One region of the Paraburkholderia sp. FT54 genome, then DNA from elsewhere that is predicted to be linked to it. Evidence: riboswitches for the same ligand, from Rfam matches in the RefSeq annotation. Region 1 holds a riboswitch; each other region holds the start of a gene.
What was found. Region 1 has a riboswitch for cobalamin ahead of cobW (cobalamin biosynthesis protein CobW). Riboswitches for the same ligand answer to the same signal wherever they lie in the genome.
Positions count from the first base shown of each region.

Region 2: another riboswitch for cobalamin. It lies ahead of RI103_RS25880 (oxidoreductase); the one in region 1 lies ahead of cobW (cobalamin biosynthesis protein CobW).
Region 3: another riboswitch for cobalamin. It lies ahead of RI103_RS31375 (CbtB-domain containing protein); the one in region 1 lies ahead of cobW (cobalamin biosynthesis protein CobW).

Region 1 covers NZ_CP134196.1:1,638,679-1,644,205, reverse strand. The annotation lists gene cobO (cob(I)yrinic acid a,c-diamide adenosyltransferase) at 1-165, opposite strand, end outside; gene RI103_RS26880 (cobalamin biosynthesis protein) at 162-620, opposite strand; gene cobA (uroporphyrinogen-III C-methyltransferase) at 617-1,390, opposite strand; cobalamin riboswitch at 1,628-1,880, opposite strand; cobalamin riboswitch at 1,948-2,229, shown strand; gene cobW (cobalamin biosynthesis protein CobW) at 2,418-3,509, shown strand; gene cobN (cobaltochelatase subunit CobN) at 3,516-5,527, shown strand, end outside.
Region 2 covers NZ_CP134196.1:1,414,172-1,419,698, forward strand. The annotation lists gene RI103_RS25870 (precorrin-2 C(20)-methyltransferase) at 1-231, opposite strand, end outside; gene RI103_RS25875 (precorrin-8X methylmutase) at 232-858, opposite strand; gene RI103_RS25880 (oxidoreductase) at 851-2,437, opposite strand; cobalamin riboswitch at 2,490-2,669, opposite strand; gene cbiE (precorrin-6y C5,15-methyltransferase (decarboxylating) subunit CbiE) at 2,754-4,106, shown strand; gene RI103_RS25890 (cobalt-precorrin-5B (C(1))-methyltransferase) at 4,106-5,203, shown strand; gene RI103_RS25895 (cobalt-precorrin-6A reductase) at 5,200-5,527, shown strand, end outside.
Region 3 covers NZ_CP134196.1:2,609,904-2,615,430, reverse strand. The annotation lists gene RI103_RS31390 (alpha/beta fold hydrolase) at 1-560, shown strand, start outside; gene RI103_RS31385 (hypothetical protein) at 664-1,104, shown strand; gene RI103_RS31380 (histidine phosphatase family protein) at 1,127-1,714, opposite strand; cobalamin riboswitch at 1,779-1,921, shown strand; gene RI103_RS31375 (CbtB-domain containing protein) at 1,960-2,181, shown strand; gene RI103_RS31370 (CbtA family protein) at 2,193-2,933, shown strand; gene RI103_RS39755 (transposase) at 3,279-3,650, opposite strand; gene RI103_RS31360 (hypothetical protein) at 3,547-4,029, shown strand; gene cyoA (ubiquinol oxidase subunit II) at 4,064-4,957, shown strand; gene cyoB (cytochrome o ubiquinol oxidase subunit I) at 4,961-5,527, shown strand, end outside.

The DNA of each region.
Region 1 (5,527 bases):
CAGCACGCGCACGGCCATGCCGAACGCGGCGGTGGTCTTGCCCTTGCCGGTGCCGGTGTTGACGATCAGCAGGCCTTTTTCGACGGTGGCGTTGGCCTGTTTTTTCTCGTGGCCTTCACGGCGCCGCTCGGTCATGCGTTGATGCGATTCGGGATCGGTCTTCATGGCAGGTTCTGTTCCTGAGTGTCGTTGTTTGGGCGTTCACGGTCGGCGTGTGCCGCGCTCGAAGCGATCGCCACGGTGACGCTGGCATGGACTGTCTTGCGAACGAGGAGGCGCGCCGGAGCCACATTGAACGCGGTCGATTCACCGAGCCTCGCCGTCGCGGCAAGTAACGCACACGGCTCGCAGACGCCGTCCACGCCGAGATGTTCGCGCACTGCCGCCGAAGGCTCTGCTACGGCCAGCGACGCGATCTGATCCACGCTGAACAACGTCAACGGCAGCGCATGACGTGCGCAGAATTCGAGCAGGCCTGCCTCGTGAGCTTTGGTATCGAGCGAGGCGACGGTGCGGATTTCGTCGAACGAATGCGCGGCAAGCGCGATGCGCACCGCGGCTTCGATCTGCTCAGCCGAACTGTGCAAACGGCAACCAATGCCGACGCTCAGGGTTCTCATGGCGCGTCCGCTCCATCCATGGAAGGCGTGGCGGCGTCGGCAGACGCGGCCGCGCGGGCCAACGCAAGCGACGCGACACCGCCGATCACCACGATCGCCGGCGAGCCGAGTCCGCCACGCGCGACAGTGTCGGCAAACTCGCCGAGGCGCGCGAGCACGTGACGTTGCTCGGGACGCGTGGCCGATTCGATCGCCGCGCACGGCGTATCGGCGCTCATGCCGGCCGCGAGCAACGCGCCGACGATGTCGTTGAGCCGCCGCATGCCCATGTAGATCACGAGCGTCATGCGCGTGGCCACGAGCGCGGCCCAGTCGGGTTCGCCGCTGCCCGCGCCGTGTCCGGTGACGAACACCACGCCTTGCGCGTGATCGCGATGCGTGACTGGAATGCCGATCGCCGCGGGCGCGGCGATCCCCGCCGTGATGCCGTTGATGATCTCCACCTCGATGCCCGCCTCGTGCAGCGCCTGCTGTTCTTCGCCGCCGCGGCCGAATACGAACGGATCGCCGCCTTTCAAACGCGCGACGCTGCGACCGGCCCGCACATGCTCGAGCAATTGCGCGACGATGCCGTCCTGCGGCGTGGACGGATGGCCGCCGCGTTTGCCGACATACACGACGAGCGCGTCCGCTCGCGCGAACTGCAACACCTCGGGATTCACCAGATCGTCGACCAGCACCACGTCGGCTTGCGCCAACGCACGGGTGGCCTTGAGCGTCATGAGTTCGACGTCGCCGGGGCCGGCGCCGATCAGCCAGGCGCGGGTCATCGCGGCGTGCATGGCGAGCGCCATGTCGTGACAGGCGAGGCGGGATCAAGCGCGAAGGGTCGCCAGTCGGCGGACTTTGGGGTCATGCAGTGCTACGGATTCAGGCACGGCGCAATGCGCGGCTCGCAGCGGTTCCACACAGAACCTGCATACGCGAGCGCGCCACGTCGTGCTTCAGCGCCTTCACATCCGTCCCTCGCGGATTCCGGCGGCCGGCGGCGCGATGTTGCCCTGAGGTTCGCCGCCTCCGCGTCTGGCCGGTATCCGGGCTGGCGGCCTCATGCGCTTTGCCTTCCCGTCCGCATTCGCTGGAATGTGCCGGACAGTGGCATCGAAAAAACGCATGCGCGGCGCAACAGAACTCAAGTTTGCGCCGCAGGTCGCTTACCGTTGCGGGGACAGCACAGGTTGAGCGCATGGAGCGCCGCCTGTTTCCCGTTTAACTGCACACGCGAATGCATGTGCGGGCACCAAACGCGCGCATACGATAGCACATGGCGCCCCGTCCGATAAGCGCTTGCGGCTTGTGTTTCCTTGACGGCACCGGGCCGCGGGCCTACACTCGCACGCACTTTGGTGCTCGTGTGCGCGCTCGTGCGCATGCAGTTAAACGGGAAACAGGGGGCCCGCCTGCCATGGATCGGGTCAACCTGTGCTGCCCCCGCAACGGTAAGCGAAATGTGGCGCTAAGTTCAGTTGATTAGCGCCGCGGAGCCGGCTTCGATGTCCACGCGCAAGGCCGCGTCGGCATATCACCACTGGGCGAGAAATCACTCGTCCGGGAAGGGGAAGCGGCGCTTTCGCCAGCCCGGATACCGGCCAGACAACGAAGGACAAACGCCGCGGGGATGCGGCGCTGCGTTCATGACTCATTCCCGCTTGCTGTTTTTCTGTTGTCGCGGCAACGCCGTCGTTCGTCCCCGTGTTTTGTTTTTGTCGTGGCTGGCTGGGCGCGTGCCCCGTTTGCCTGATCGATGTGGACAGACACGCCGGCGTGCACGTGCAACTCCTACGGATGGACCTCACGATGCAAACTCAAATGCGCAAGATCCCCGTCACCATCGTCACGGGCTTTCTCGGCAGCGGCAAGACCACGCTGCTGCGGCATATTCTTCAGCATGCGGGCGGCAAGCGCATCGCGGTGATCGTCAACGAGTTCGGCGAACTCGGCATCGACGGGGAAATCCTCAAGGGCTGCGGGATCGGTTGCGATGAAAACGGCGTCGAAACCGAAGGCCACTTGTATGAACTGGCGAACGGCTGCTTGTGCTGCACCGTGCAGGAGGAGTTTTTCCCGGTCATGGAAAAGCTCGTGGAGCGCCGCGACCAGATCGATCACGTGCTGATTGAAACCTCGGGTCTCGCGTTGCCGAAACCGCTGGTGCAGGCCTTCAACTGGCCGCAGATCAAGAACAGCTTCACTGTGGATGCCGTGCTCACCGTGGTGGACGGCCCGGCCGCGGCAAGCGGTCAGTTCGCCGACAACCCCGTCGCCGTGGACGCGCAACGCAAGGCCGATCCGAATCTCGATCACGAGTCGCCGCTGCACGAATTGTTCGAAGACCAGTTGTCCGCGGCCGATCTGGTGATTCTGAACAAGACCGATTTGCTCGACGACGCGCAGCAAAGCGCGGTTGAAGTGTCGATTCGCGAAGAAATTCCGCCGCAAGTGAAGATCGTGCGCGCGCACATGGGGCAACTCGATCTGCACACGCTGCTGGGCCTCGAAGCGGCATCGGAAGAAACGATCCACTTGCGCCACGATCACCACGGCTCCGCCGACGACGCCGACCACCATCACGACGAATTCGACTCGGTGGTCGTGCAGGCGAATGTGCGCTCTCGCGAGGCAGCGATCGCCGCGCTGCAAGGGCTGGTCGAAACGAACACGATCTATCGCGTCAAGGGTTTCGCGGCGCTGCCGGGCGCGGCGATGCGTCTGGTGATTCAGGGCGTCGGGCGCCGCTTCGACAGCTATTTCGATCGACGCTGGCAGGCCGGCGAAAGCGGTCCGAGCCGCTTCGTTCTGATCGGCGAGGACCTCGATCGGGCCGCGTTGCAGCGTGCGTTCGACGCGGCGCTAGGCGTGCCGTCGAGCGTCGAAACGCAACAGGCGTAAGCGCTCATGCATCTGCTGCGCACCACGCCGGGCGGCTTTGTCGACGATACGCAAGGCGTGATCCGTATCGATCAGCAGCCCGCGGATATCGTGGTGCTCAGCTCCGCCGACACGACGCTGTCGCTGCTGGCGAGCGTTTTTCCGCGTCTGGGTGAAGGTTTCCCGAGCGTGCGGCTCGCGAACGTCACGTATTTGCGGCAGCCGGCGTCGGTCGATTTCTACGTCGAAGATGTCTTGCAGCATGCACGCGTGGTGGTGGTGGATCACCTCGGCGGCGAAGCGTATTGGCCTTACGGCATCGAGCAGGTGGTGGCGCTCGCCGAGCGCAGGCAGCAGACACTCGCGATGTTCTCCGGCGATCTGCAGGAAGATCCGAATCTGCTCGCGCGCAGCACCGCCGATGCCGATCTGTGTCATCAGCTCTGGCGCTATCTGCGTGAAGGCGGCCCGCAAAATGCCGAGGCGTTTCTGCGCTGTATCGCGCATCGCACATTCGGTTGGGGGCGCGAGCCTGCGCCACCGCGCGCGTTGCCCGCCGCGACGCTCTACCATCCCGGGCGCGACACGCCGACCATGGCCGACTGGCAGGCGCGCTGGCGGCAAGACGCGCCGGTCGCGGCGATCCTGTTCTACAAGGCGCATCTGCAAGCGGCCAATACGGCCGTGTTCGATGCGCTGATCGACGCGCTGGACTCGCAAGGCCTGAATCCGCTGCCGATCGCGATTACCTCGCTGAAAGATGCGATGAGCCGCGACGTCGTGCAATCGCTGTGCGCGCAGCACGACGTCGCGCTGGTGTTGAACACGACCGCGTTCGCGGCGTCGGCGATCGACGATCCCGAGCCGCTCGCGCTTGCCGGCGACGCGCCGGTGTTGCAGGTGATCCTGAGCGGCGGCAACCGCGAGGATTGGGTCAAGGACAATCAAGGCCTCAATTCACGCGATATCGCCATGCATATCGCGCTGCCGGAAGTGGACGGCCGCATCATCACGCGCGCTATCAGCTTCAAGGGACTCGCGTACCGTTGTCCGCACACTCAGGTCGACGTGGTGCGTTATCAGCCGGATCTTGAACGGGTAAGCTTTCTTGCCGAGCTGAGCCAGCGCTGGTGCCATCTGCGTTCACTCGATAACGCGGACAAGAAACTCGCGCTGATCCTCGCCAACTATCCGATGAGCGAAGGGCGCATCGGGAATGGTGTGGGACTCGACACGCCGGCCTCGGTGGTCGGCATTCTGTCGATGCTGCGCGACGAGGGCTATCGTCTCGCCGACTTGCCCGCGAACGGCGACGCGCTGTTGAAAAAGCTCACCGAAGGCGTGACCAACGATCCGGTGGTGCGCGATCTGCGTCCCGCGTTGCAAAGCCTCGCGCTCGACGATTACCTCGTGCACTTCAATGCCTTGCCCGCCGAAACGCGCCAGGCGTTGAACGCGCGTTGGGGCACGCCCGAACAGGATCCGACGCTGCGGCGCGGCCGTTTCATGATCGCCGGCTGGCGTTGCGCACAGGTGTTCGTCGGTATTCAACCGTCGCGTTCGCGCGAGCAGGGCGACTACGCGAGCTATCACGACGCGGAACTCGTGCCGCCCCATGCGTATCTCGCGTTCTATTTCTGGTTGCGTCATCAGTTCGCTATCGACGCTGTCGTCCACGTCGGCAAGCACGGCAATCTCGAATGGCTGCCCGGCAAGAGCGTCGCGCTGAGCGATACCTGCTGGCCCGATCTGATTCTCGGGCCGATGCCGCACCTGTATCCGTTCATCGTCAACGATCCGGGCGAGGGCAGCCAGGCGAAACGCCGCGCGCAGGCCGTCATCATCGATCACCTGATGCCGCCGCTCACGCGCGCTGAAAGTTACGGACCGCTGCAGGATCTCGAGCGCCAGGTCGACGAATACTATGAAGCGCTGATGGTCGACCCGCGCCGCTCTAAGCTGTTGCGGCGCACGATTCTGGCGACCATTGTCGAACATAAGCTGCATGAGGAGTTGAGTCTCGCGGCGCCGAACGGTCA
Region 2 (5,527 bases), 220 kb from region 1:
CGAAAGCGGCGGTTCGAGCGCTTCGGTGGTGACGGGATAGACCAGCGGCAGATGCTGTTGCGCGTCGTGCAAGTGCGCCTCGATGATGCTGAACGCGTTGCCTTTCTTGCCCTTCGCGACGAAGTACGCGACCACCGGCGACGCCTTCAGCAAGCGCAGCGCTTTGAGCGTGATGAGTTCCGGGTCGCCGGGGCCGACGCCAAGTCCGAACAAACGTCCTTGCGCCGTCATTTATTCGACCTCCGTGGCCAGCGCGTTCACGGCGGCGGCCGCCATCGCGCTGCCGCCGCGTCGGCCTTGCACCACCACGTAGGGCACGCCGCGACTATCGTCAGCGAGCATGGCTTTCGATTCGGCGGCGCCGACGAAGCCCACTGGAAAGCCGAGAATCAGCGCGGGTCTGGCCGCGCCGGCGTCGAGCATATCGAGCAGATGAAAGAGGGCGGTCGGCGCATTGCCGATCACCACGACGCCGCCCGCCAGATGCGGCCGCCACAATTCGAGCGCGGCCGCCGAGCGCGTATTGCCGAGTTCGCGTGCGAGCGACGGCACGTCCGGATGCGCGAGCGTGCAGATAACCTCGTTGTTCGCTGGCAGCCGCGCACGCGTGATGCCCTGCGCGACCATGCCGGCATCGCACAGGATCGGCGCGCCGTGTGCGAGCGCCGTGCGGCCCGCCGCGCCCGCGCCTCCGGAAAATTGCAGATCGTCGATCACATCGACCATGCCGCACGCGTGGATCACGCGCACCGCGAGTTTTTCGAGGTCGGCGGGAACGCGCGACAAGTCGGCCTCCGCGCGGATCGTCGCGAAGGATTGGCGATAGATCTCCTGACCGTCGCGAAGGTAATCAAGCATCGGTATCACTCCGGGCCAGGCGTGCGAGCATGTCGGCGGCCTGGTCGATCGTCAGTTGGCGCGCGACGCACTGGCCGAAACCGGGCTGGCCGTCGCGTCGATAAAGGTCGTAGAGGCCGGGCGCGGCAGCCAGCAGCGTGTGCGGCGCGCAATGCGCGGCGGCGCACGAGCGCGCACAGCCGCTCAGATGCACGTCGACGCCTGCGGGCAGGCGGGCCGCCAGACGCAGCGCGTCGGCCTTGGTGTCAGCGAGGCCCCTGGCGCAGCCGGTCGATCCGGCGCAGGCGATCAGGCGCGTGATGGCTTGCGCGGGATCGCAGGCGAGACTGAGTGCGGTCAAGCCGGCCAGCACGGCGGGGACGGCGTGCGTTGCGACGTCGGGTAACAGCACGCTTTGCCAGGGTGTCAGGCGAAGCGTGCTATTGCCGTGCTGCTGCGAAAGGGCGGCGAGGCCGCGCAAGGCGTCGGCGTCGAGGCGTCCGAGCGGCGGCTGGCCGCCTGCGTGCCAGGTTCCGGGCACGCGTTGCGCGTGGGCGCCGAGGCGGAGGCTGGCGTCGGCCGCGGTGCCGCGATGCCAGCCGGCTAGCTTCGCGTTTCGCGTCAGGGGGAAGTCGAGGTATCGCTGGGCGTGGTGCAGTAGCGCGTTAGCGCAATGCGCGGCCAACAGGTGACGCATGCGCGTGGCGTCGGCGGCGGCGAGGTCGAGAAACGTGAGCAGCAGCGCGCGTACCAGTGCGGGGACTTGTGAAGGCAGGATTGCGGCCAACGCGCCAGTGCTGTCCGTGGGCGCTTTTTCAGCCGCGCGGGGAGGACCGCCATGTTGGCTTTGCGATGGCGAGCCGGTGTTTCCATTTTCGCGCTCAGGCGGACAACCGGCCAACCCGAACACAAATCGCACACCATCCGCCTCGTTCGATGCCGCCAGCCACACATCATGCGGATGATCCACTCTCGCGAGCCGCTCGCCGCCGTCCAGCAGCAGCGCGAATTTCGGCGACAGCGCCGCGAACCGCGCTTCGCTTTGCAGCAGACTGAGCAATTCGGCGCACAGCGGCCGTGTATCGCACAGTGCGAACGGATCGCGCCCGGCAGCCGGGCTGATCATCACGTTACGTACGTCGTCGGCTGAGGTTGCGGTGGGTGCGCGAGTGGCATCGGCGGCGCTCCTGGCCACGGCGCTCGCCACGTTCGCGTTCACGGCGTTCTTCGCCATCATGGTATCCGCGGCGCGCTGCGCGCCCGTCGCCGGCCCAAGGCCTGCGTCGAGCAAAGCCGCAATCAACGCCGCTTCCTCGCCACGCTTCACCCCACGCAGCTGCAGATTCGCGCGATTGGTCAGCTCGATCACTCCGGCCGCGTACCGCGCGCTGGCCTGGGCGACCGCCCGTGCCTGCGCCGCGCTCAACTCGCCGCCTGGCAGTTTGATCCGGCAAATCCCGCCGTCGCGCGCGGCGACGATGCGCAGCAGCCCCGGACACGCCGAGGGCCGCGGCGTGCTGGCCGCGTCGGATGAAACGGTGGAAGGCGAAGCTTGATTCAAGACGGACACCGGTTTAGCGTCGCGCGACGGCCCGAGCATGCCGCGAGGCGGGCATTGCTGCGGCATCGGTACACCCCGCCCGATGTTGGCTGGCACGAACAGTCTCGCCGGCAGGTCTCCTGGCTGGCAGGTCATGGTCCGCCGCGGCCTTCCCGGTCGAACCAGTGGCGCGGAGCGCAGGCGGACTCGCTGCATACAGTTGCGGGGGCAGCCACAGCGGCACTGTGTTCCCTCTTCGGCCCCGAAGGGCACCGGCGGCTGTATTATGCCTTTTTTCGAACAGCACAACGAGGCTGGACGCTTTGATCGGCGTGGCACAGCGCATTATTTGAAGACACAGAATGAGGATGGATGCATGCCGGCCTGGCTGACGGTGGTGGGCATAGGCGACGACGGCTTCGCCGGTTTGGGAAGGCCCGCGCGGCGTGCTTTGCTGGAAGCGTCGGTGGTGTACGGCGGCGAACGCCATCTGGCGATGCTGCCCGCGCGCCTCGCCGCGCGCCGCGCCGCGTGGCCGCGTCCCTTCGACCTCGCGCCGTTGCTGGCCGAGCGCGGCGGCGCGGTGTGCGTGCTGGCGAGCGGCGACCCGATGCTGTTCGGCGTCGGCGCGACGCTCGCGCGGCAGTTGCCGACTGGCGAGTTGCGGGTGCTGCCCGCGCCGTCGTCGTTGTCGCTGGCGGCCGCGCGCCTCGGCTGGCCGTTGCAGGACGTCGCGACGGTGTCGCTGGTGGGCCGGCCCTTGCCGACGCTGAACGCGCATCTGCACGACGGCGCGCGCGTGTTCGTGCTGAGCGCGGACGGGCGCACGCCGGCTGCGCTCGCGGAACTGCTGAATGCACGCGGTTTCGGCGCGACCCGCATGTGCGTGCTGGAACACCTTGGTGGCGAGATGGAGCGGCGCATCGACGGTCGTGCGGATCAATGGTCCGCGGGCGAGGTGGCCGCGCTGAACCTGATCGCGCTCGACTGCCGCGCCACCGAAGGCGCGCCGCGTCTGCCGCTGACCTGCGGCTTGCCCGACGACGCCTTTCGCCACGACGGTCAGTTGACCAAGCGCGACATGCGTGCCATCACGCTCGCGCGCCTTGCGCCGACGCCCGGCGAATTGCTGTGGGACGTGGGCGCGGGCAGCGGCTCGATCGGCATCGAATGGATGCGCGCGCATCCGGCTTGCCGCGCGATTGCGATTGAAGGGCACACAGAGCGGCAGCGCTTCATCGAACACAATCGCGATGCGTTGGGCGTGCCGGGCCTGCAGCTTGTGGCAGGCCGCGCGCCCGAAGCGCTGCAGGGACTGCCGGTGCCGGACGCCGTGTTCATCGGCGGCGGCGCGACGGTGCCGGGCGTGCTGGAGGCCTGTTGGGACAGTCTGCGCGAGGGCGGCCGGCTGGTCGCGAATGCGGTCACCTTGCAAGGTGAGGCGGCGCTGGCGGCATGGCGCGAGCGGCACGGCGGGACGTTGACGCGGATCGCGCTCGCGGATGCGCAGCCGCTCGGCGGTTTCGATACCTGGCGGCAGGCGTTGCCGATCACGCTATTGGAGGTGACGAAGCCGGCCGGCGACGGTGCCATGAGCGTCACGAACGCGATGAACGTCAAGTGCGGCACGAACGAGACGAATACGACGAACGAGACGAACGAGACGAACGCCACCAACCCAACAAGCGCCACGAACGCCAATCCACCCGACTCATCGCCAGAACCCTGATGCGCGAAGAAACGCCCGAACAACCCGCGCCGCTGCGTAGCGGCTACACGACCGGCAGTTGCGCCACCGCGACGTCGCTGGCGGCGGCGCGTCTGTTGCTCGCGGGTGTCGTCAGCGAGGTCGCGGAGATCGTGTTGCCGAAGGGCCAGCATGTGCCCATGCCGCTGGTGTTCTGCCGCCTGACCGGCAATGGCCACGAAGGCGCCGAAGCTGGCACCGTCAAGGACGCCGGCGACGATCCCGACGTCACCCACGGCGCGGTCGTGTTCGCCCGCGTGCGCCTCGTCGCCGAACCCGGCGTGATATTTCGCGCGGGGCCGGGCGTCGGCACGGTGACGCGCGCGGGACTGACGCTGCCGGTCGGCGAACCGGCGATCAACCCGGTGCCGCGCAGAATGATCACCGAGCATCTGGCGGAACTCGCGGCGGAACATGCCTATGGCGGCGGTTTCGAGGTGACGATCGGCGTGGAAGGCGGCGAAGCGCTCGCGCTGAAAACGATGAACCCGCGCCTGGGCATTCTCGGCGGCCTGTCGATCCTCGGCACGACCGGCATCGTGCGGCCTTTCTCGTGCTCGGCGTATATCGCATCGATCCATCAGGGCATCGACGTCGCGCGCGCGAACGGCTACATGCATCTGGCCGCCTGCACCGGCAACGCGAGCGAAGACGCGATGCGCGCGCATTACGGCCTGCCGGACATCGCGCTGATCGAGATGGGCGACTTCGTCGGCGCGGTGCTCAAGCATATGAAGCGCGCGCCGGTCGAGCGTCTGAGCGTGTGCGGCGGCTTCGGCAAGCTCAGCAAGCTGGCGGCGGGGCATCTCGATCTGCATAGCCGCCATTCCAGCATCGACCTCGAACGGCTCGCGCAATGGGCCGCCGAACACGGCGCGGACGACGCGCTTCAGGCGGCGATCCGCGCGGCCAATACGAGTCAGCAGGCGGTTGCGTTGGCGCGCGCGCAGCAGGTGCCGCTTGGCGATATCGTCTGCCAGCATGCGCTGGCGGTAGCGCGCGGCATCGTGCCGCCGCAGGTCAACGTGGAAATGTTTGCGATCGACCGTCAGGGCAAGCTGATCGGAGCCGCGCAATGAAGCGGATTCTGCTGCTCGGCGGCACCGGCGACGCCTTGCGGATCGCACGGCAACTCGGCCCCGGTCACGTGTACAGTCTCGCCGGCCTCGGCAAGGTGCCTGACGATCTGGCGTGCACGGTGCGCGTGGGCGGCTTCGGCGGCAGCGAGGGCATGGCCCGTTACATCGAAAGCGAAAGCATTGGCCTCGTGATCGACGCAACCCATCCGTATGCCGCGCAAATCAGCGCGAATGCGGCGCACGCAGGCCGCGCCGCGCGGGTGCCGTATTGGGCGCTGCGCCGCCCGGCCTGGCAGCCGCAAGCCGGCGACGACTGGCGCATGG
Region 3 (5,527 bases), 970 kb from region 1:
CCGAGGTGGTGATCGCGGGACACTCCGGCGGCGCGCAGGTCGTGCAGCGCTATGCAGTGGTGGCGCGCGACGACGCGTCGCTCGCGGCGCGCGGTATTGCGCTGCGCTATGTGGTCGCGAATCCTTCGTCGTACGTGTACTTCGATGCGATGCGGCCAGCGGCATCCGGCGAATTCGCGGCGTTCGATCAGGCGATGTGTCCGTCGTTCAATCGCTGGAAGTATGGGCTCGAGGATTTGCCCGCTTACGCAAGCGGCTCGGGTGACGCTGCGTCCGCTGCGGCGCTCGAAGCGCGCTATGCGCAGCGTGACGTCACCGTGCTGCTCGGCGGCGCGGATTGCGATCCGCAGCATCCGGCGCTCGACCGTTCATGCGCCGCGCAAACGCAAGGGGATCACCGGCTCGGGCGCGGACTGGCATTTGCGCGCTATATGGCGTTGCGGCATCCGGAAGGATTGGCGAAGCATCGGACGTTTGTGATCGATGGTGTCGGGCACGATGCGAAGGGGATTTTCGCGTCGGCGCAGGGGCTAGCGGCTTTGTTCGGGACCGGCCTATAAGGTGCGCCACCAAGGCACCGTCTTGAGGCAATCGGAGTGCACGGGCACGAAGTGTGCTGCCGCGCTAATGCTACCTGTGAGTGACTTCAAGGACCGCGCCGCCATGAACCGAACCCGATTGCTTGCCACCGCCTTTGCCGCTGCGTCGCTTGGCGCGTTGCTACCATGCAGCGCAAATGCCGATGACGCGCCTAGCCCGTGTACATCGCTGAAACGGATAGTGGCGGCCGCACCTGGCGGCCTCGCCTCGTTGACGCCGGACGACGGCAAAGGCGTCGCGCAACCCTACGGCGACGATGCGCAATGTTCGGCGAGCGGCGCTGCATATCAATGCACGTGGACGCCGCATCACGACGCCGGTTCGAACGCCGACGCGCTGCAAGCTGTCGCGGCGGACGTCGCATCGTGTCTGCCGGACGCGACGCATGATCAGAATTCGCCGGGACGTCAGCACTTTTATCTGGGCGCGAAGGGCAAGCGCACCGACATCACCGTGACGCCGACCGCTTCGAACAAGCTGCGTCTGGTGGTATCAGGCAAGTAAAGCAAGTCGCCGTGCGAAGCGGCTAGCGTGACGCTGGCCACCACGTCCAGCCGCGCGATGAGCACCGCAACTCGATCATCGAAAGCGGCGCGATTTCAATGTGCGGAAACACAACGGGCGACGCGCCGAGCACATACACGATCGCTGCCCGGAGCACCGGCGCGTGGGTGACGGCGATCACGTTGCGCGGACGGTTCGATGCACGATCCGTCGCGCCGTTGAGCGCATCAAGCCATTCTCCTACCCGCTTCACCAGTTGACTGAACGACTCGCCGCCATGCGGCGCGGCGTCGGGATCGAGTGTCCATGCGGCGAGGTCTTGCGGCGCTTCGGCAGCGAGTTCGGCGAGCCGCCGTCCCTGCCATATGCCGTAGTTCAGGTCCGCCAGACCGGCGTCGACCGATGCGATGAGGCCCAAGGCCGCTGCCGTATCGCGCGCGCAGATGGCCGGGCTGACGAAAGCGGCCGCGTTGTCCGCGATCGCGAAACGCGTGCGGGCGGCGTGGGCTTCGGCGAGACCGCGGGTGTCGAGCGGGTCATCGACGGGAAAACGGCCTGCCCGCTGGGCGGCGGTCGATGCGTGACTGACCAGTAACAGCCGTGTGTCCATTCCGTTCATGTCCTGTGAAGCCACGCGCCGAAGCCAGACGCGGGTGCGGCTCAAGCGTACGTTTTGCGTTGCCGGGTGCCGAAGTTTAGCGCGTAGAATAGCGGGACTGCGAAGCGCGGAAGCCGGTGAGAGCCCGGCGCGGTCGCGCCACTGTAATCGGCAGCACAAGCCGAAAGCCAGACCTGAGCTTCGCACCTATCCTATGCAATGACTATCGGGGCGCGTTACCCCAGGAGATGTCCATCATGAACGAAGCTGTTTTCGATTCAGCCAGTCAACCCGTTGCTCAACCCACCCCGATTCCGCTGCGCGAGTTGCTGCCTTGGGTCGTGTTCGGCGGTTTGCTGCTGTTGCTCGCGCTTTACTTCGTGGGTGCGGAACAGGGTGCCACTTCGCTGGTGCCGGGCATGTACGTGCATGAGTTCGTGCACGACGGCCGCCATCTGCTCGGCTTTCCCTGCCACTGACGGAGTCGACCATGGTTGGTAAATTGTTGGTACGCGGCATGCTTGCAGGCATCGCCGCGGGACTCCTCACGTTCGGCTTTGCCCGGGTGGTGGGCGAGCCGCAGGTCAATCAGGCGATTTCATTCGAAGAAAAAGCCGACGCCGCGAAAGGCGAGGCTGCTGAACCTGAGATCGTGAGCCGTGATACGCAGCGGGGTATCGGCTTGTTGACTGGCGTGGTGACTTACGGCGCGGCATTCGGCGGATTGTTCTCGCTGGTGTTCGCGTACGCCTATGGGCGCGTGGGCGCATTGAGTCCGCGCGCGTTGTCCGCGTGGCTTGCGCTCGGCGCGTTCATTGCGCTGGCGATCGTGCCGAATCTGAAGTATCCGGCGAACCCGCCTTCGGTCGGCGATCCTGAGACGATCGGGACGCGGACTGGTTTGTTCTTCCTGATGATTGCGATCTCGCTGGCGGCGATGGTGTTTTCGCTCAAGGTGCGGCGCCGTGCGGCTATCAAGCTTGGCGCGTGGAATGGGTCGATTGTGGGGGCGGTGGTGTTCATCGTGATCATCGCCGCGGTGCAGTTGTCGATGCCGACTATCAACGAGGTGCCGGAGGCTTTCCCGGCGGTGCTGCTGTGGAAGTTTCGCGTCGCGGCGCTGGGTATGCAGGCGATTATGTGGGCGACGATCGGGCTGCTTTTTGGGGCGCTGGTCGAGCGGAGTGCGTTTATGCGGGTGGGGGGAAGGTCGGCGGCGAAATCGGTTTGAGGTTTGGATTTGATGAGCGCAACCGCTTTGGTGGTTGCGCTCTGCGCTTTTTGCGCGTCGGCGCCGCGTTTCGCGCGCAGTGGTCAGGAAGGGTTCTGCTTCAAGGAGTTGGGGCGGTTGTGGGGTGGTTATCCACAGGCTTAGGAACAATTTCTGTGGGTAACTCTCGGAGGCGCTCAAACCTTCCTTGTTTGAAGCTGGGCGGCTGAACGATTGTGTACGCCACCAATCGCGGGGCGATCATTCTGGCCGCCACAGAGAACTTATCAGGTCCGGTCTTCGCCTGCCACCCCATCCGCAAATCAAGCCTCGCCGGCACGAGCACCCGGTTAATGCCCGGCAACTCTAGTCCCCGCTTACACGATCCCGGCCCACTCCGCCTGCTTCCATCAAGCACCGGAGATACCAGACCAATTTCCCATCGCAGCTATGCAGACGGTTGAACCGGTCCCGCTCGTGACGACGTCGGGCGGCTATGCGCTGGCCGATCAGTGCGCGCAACTCGTGGGCGGCCGGGATGGCCAGCGTATCCACGGCACGTTCCAATACCCCTGAATCGGCCCACGCCCAGAAGCACAGACGGCATGTGTCATGGAACGGGAAGCGAGTTGGCATGGCATTCCACGGGGAGCCAGTCCGCAAGACCCAAAGCACGCCATTGAACGCGCCACGCCTGTCGAGCCGTTGTGGTTTTTTTCCTTTTTTGCTCGCAGGCAATTCCGCCAGCAAGGCCGCAACACGCATCCATTCTTCATCCGTAATTTCAGATATTGATTTCACACAGCGCCCACGCGAGATGTTGCGAGCGCGTACGGTAAAGCAGGCCCGCAAGAAGATGCCTTGCGGGAAATCAGAAGAACTCAAATGTGCGGCACGCAGTGTTGCCCGTTCGCACAACGATGCCGCCCATGTCAACTATGCCCCGCGCAGGCACGGAATTCATTGGGAAACTGTGAAGGCGAAGCGCGGCGCAGTCTCGACGTCGCAACTTATCAAGTTTGCTTGTCGAAGGTCAGACTTTGCACACGGAGAGGCTCGTAAAATCCGTTGGAGCCTGAAGCGGCGGTTCGGTCTTTATGGCGGGAATATTCAGTAGTGTCTCAGGTCGGCTCAAGGAAGATCAGTTAAATATGGTGAATAAGAAGACCTTTGAACGGGTATTGATACCCTTGGGGGCAGGACTTGTCTCTTCTCTTTCCGGGTGCGGCAATCTTGATGTGCTCAATCCGAAGGGCAGCGTGGGCGTGGCCGAAAAGTCACTGATCGGAACGGCAACCATGGCGATGCTGCTCGTCGTCGTGCCTGTCATCGTCATGATCCTGGTGTTTTCATGGCGTTACCGCGCGAGCAATCGCAAGGCGGCATACGCGCCCAAATGGGCGCATTCCACAGCCATTGAAACCGTGGTCTGGACGGTGCCCACGCTCATCATTCTGTTCCTCGGCATCCTGACCTGGAACACGACGCACGAACTCGATCCGTACCGTCCAATTGAATCGGCCGTCAAACCGATCAAGGTCGAAGTCGTGGCGCTGGATTGGAAGTGGCTCTTCATCTATCCGGATCTAGGCATAGCCTCGGTCAACCAGCTCGCCTTTCCGGTTGGCACGCCCGTCAGTTTCAAGATCACGTCGGATTCCGTCATGAATTCGTTTTTCATTCCGCAGCTGGGAAGCCAGATCTACGCGATGGCGGGTATGCAGACGCAATTGCATCTGATTGCCGATCATGCGGGCGACTACGCGGGCATATCGGCCAACTATAGCGGGAAAGGCTTCTCGGACATGAAGTTCCGGGCGCTCGCCGTCACGCCTGATCAGTTCAATGCATGGGTCGAGAAAGTAAAAACCTCGCCACAGAGGCTCGATATGGACAAATACAGCTTGGTTGCGCAGCCGAGCGAGAAGCAGCCGGTCGATTATTTCTCGTCGGTCGATCCGAAGCTGTTCCACAACATCATTGCAAAGTACAACAACGGCAATGTCATCGATTTGCAGAACAGCAAATGCAGTACTAAGGGGTAGCACATGTTTGGAAAACTGACACTCTCGGCGATCCCGTTAGATCAGCCCATCATCATGGGGGCGGGCGCACTCATGGCGGTCATGGTGCTCGCGGTGGTGGCCACACTGACACGCCTCGGCAAGTGGAAATGGCTGTGGCAGGAGTGGCTCACCAGCGTCGACCACAAGAAAATCGGCGTCATGTACATCGTCGTCGCGGTGCTGATGCTCGTGCGAGGCTTCGTCGACGCGGTCATGATGCGCCTGCAGCTCGCGTTGGCCTATGATTCGCCCGGCTATCTTCCGCCGCATCACTACGACCAGATCTTTACCGCGCATGGCGTCATCATGATTTTCTTCATGGCAATGGCGCTCATGGTCGGGCTATTCAACCTGGTGGTGCCGTTGCAGATCGGGGCACGCGACGTCGCATTCCCGTTCCTCAATTCGCTGAGTTTCTGGATGACGGCGACAAGTGCGATCCTCATCAATCTGTCGCTCGTGATCGGCGAGTTCGCGCAGGTCGGCTGGCTCGCATATCCGCCGCTGTCCGAACTGCAATTCAGTCCAGGCGTGGGCGTGGACTACTAC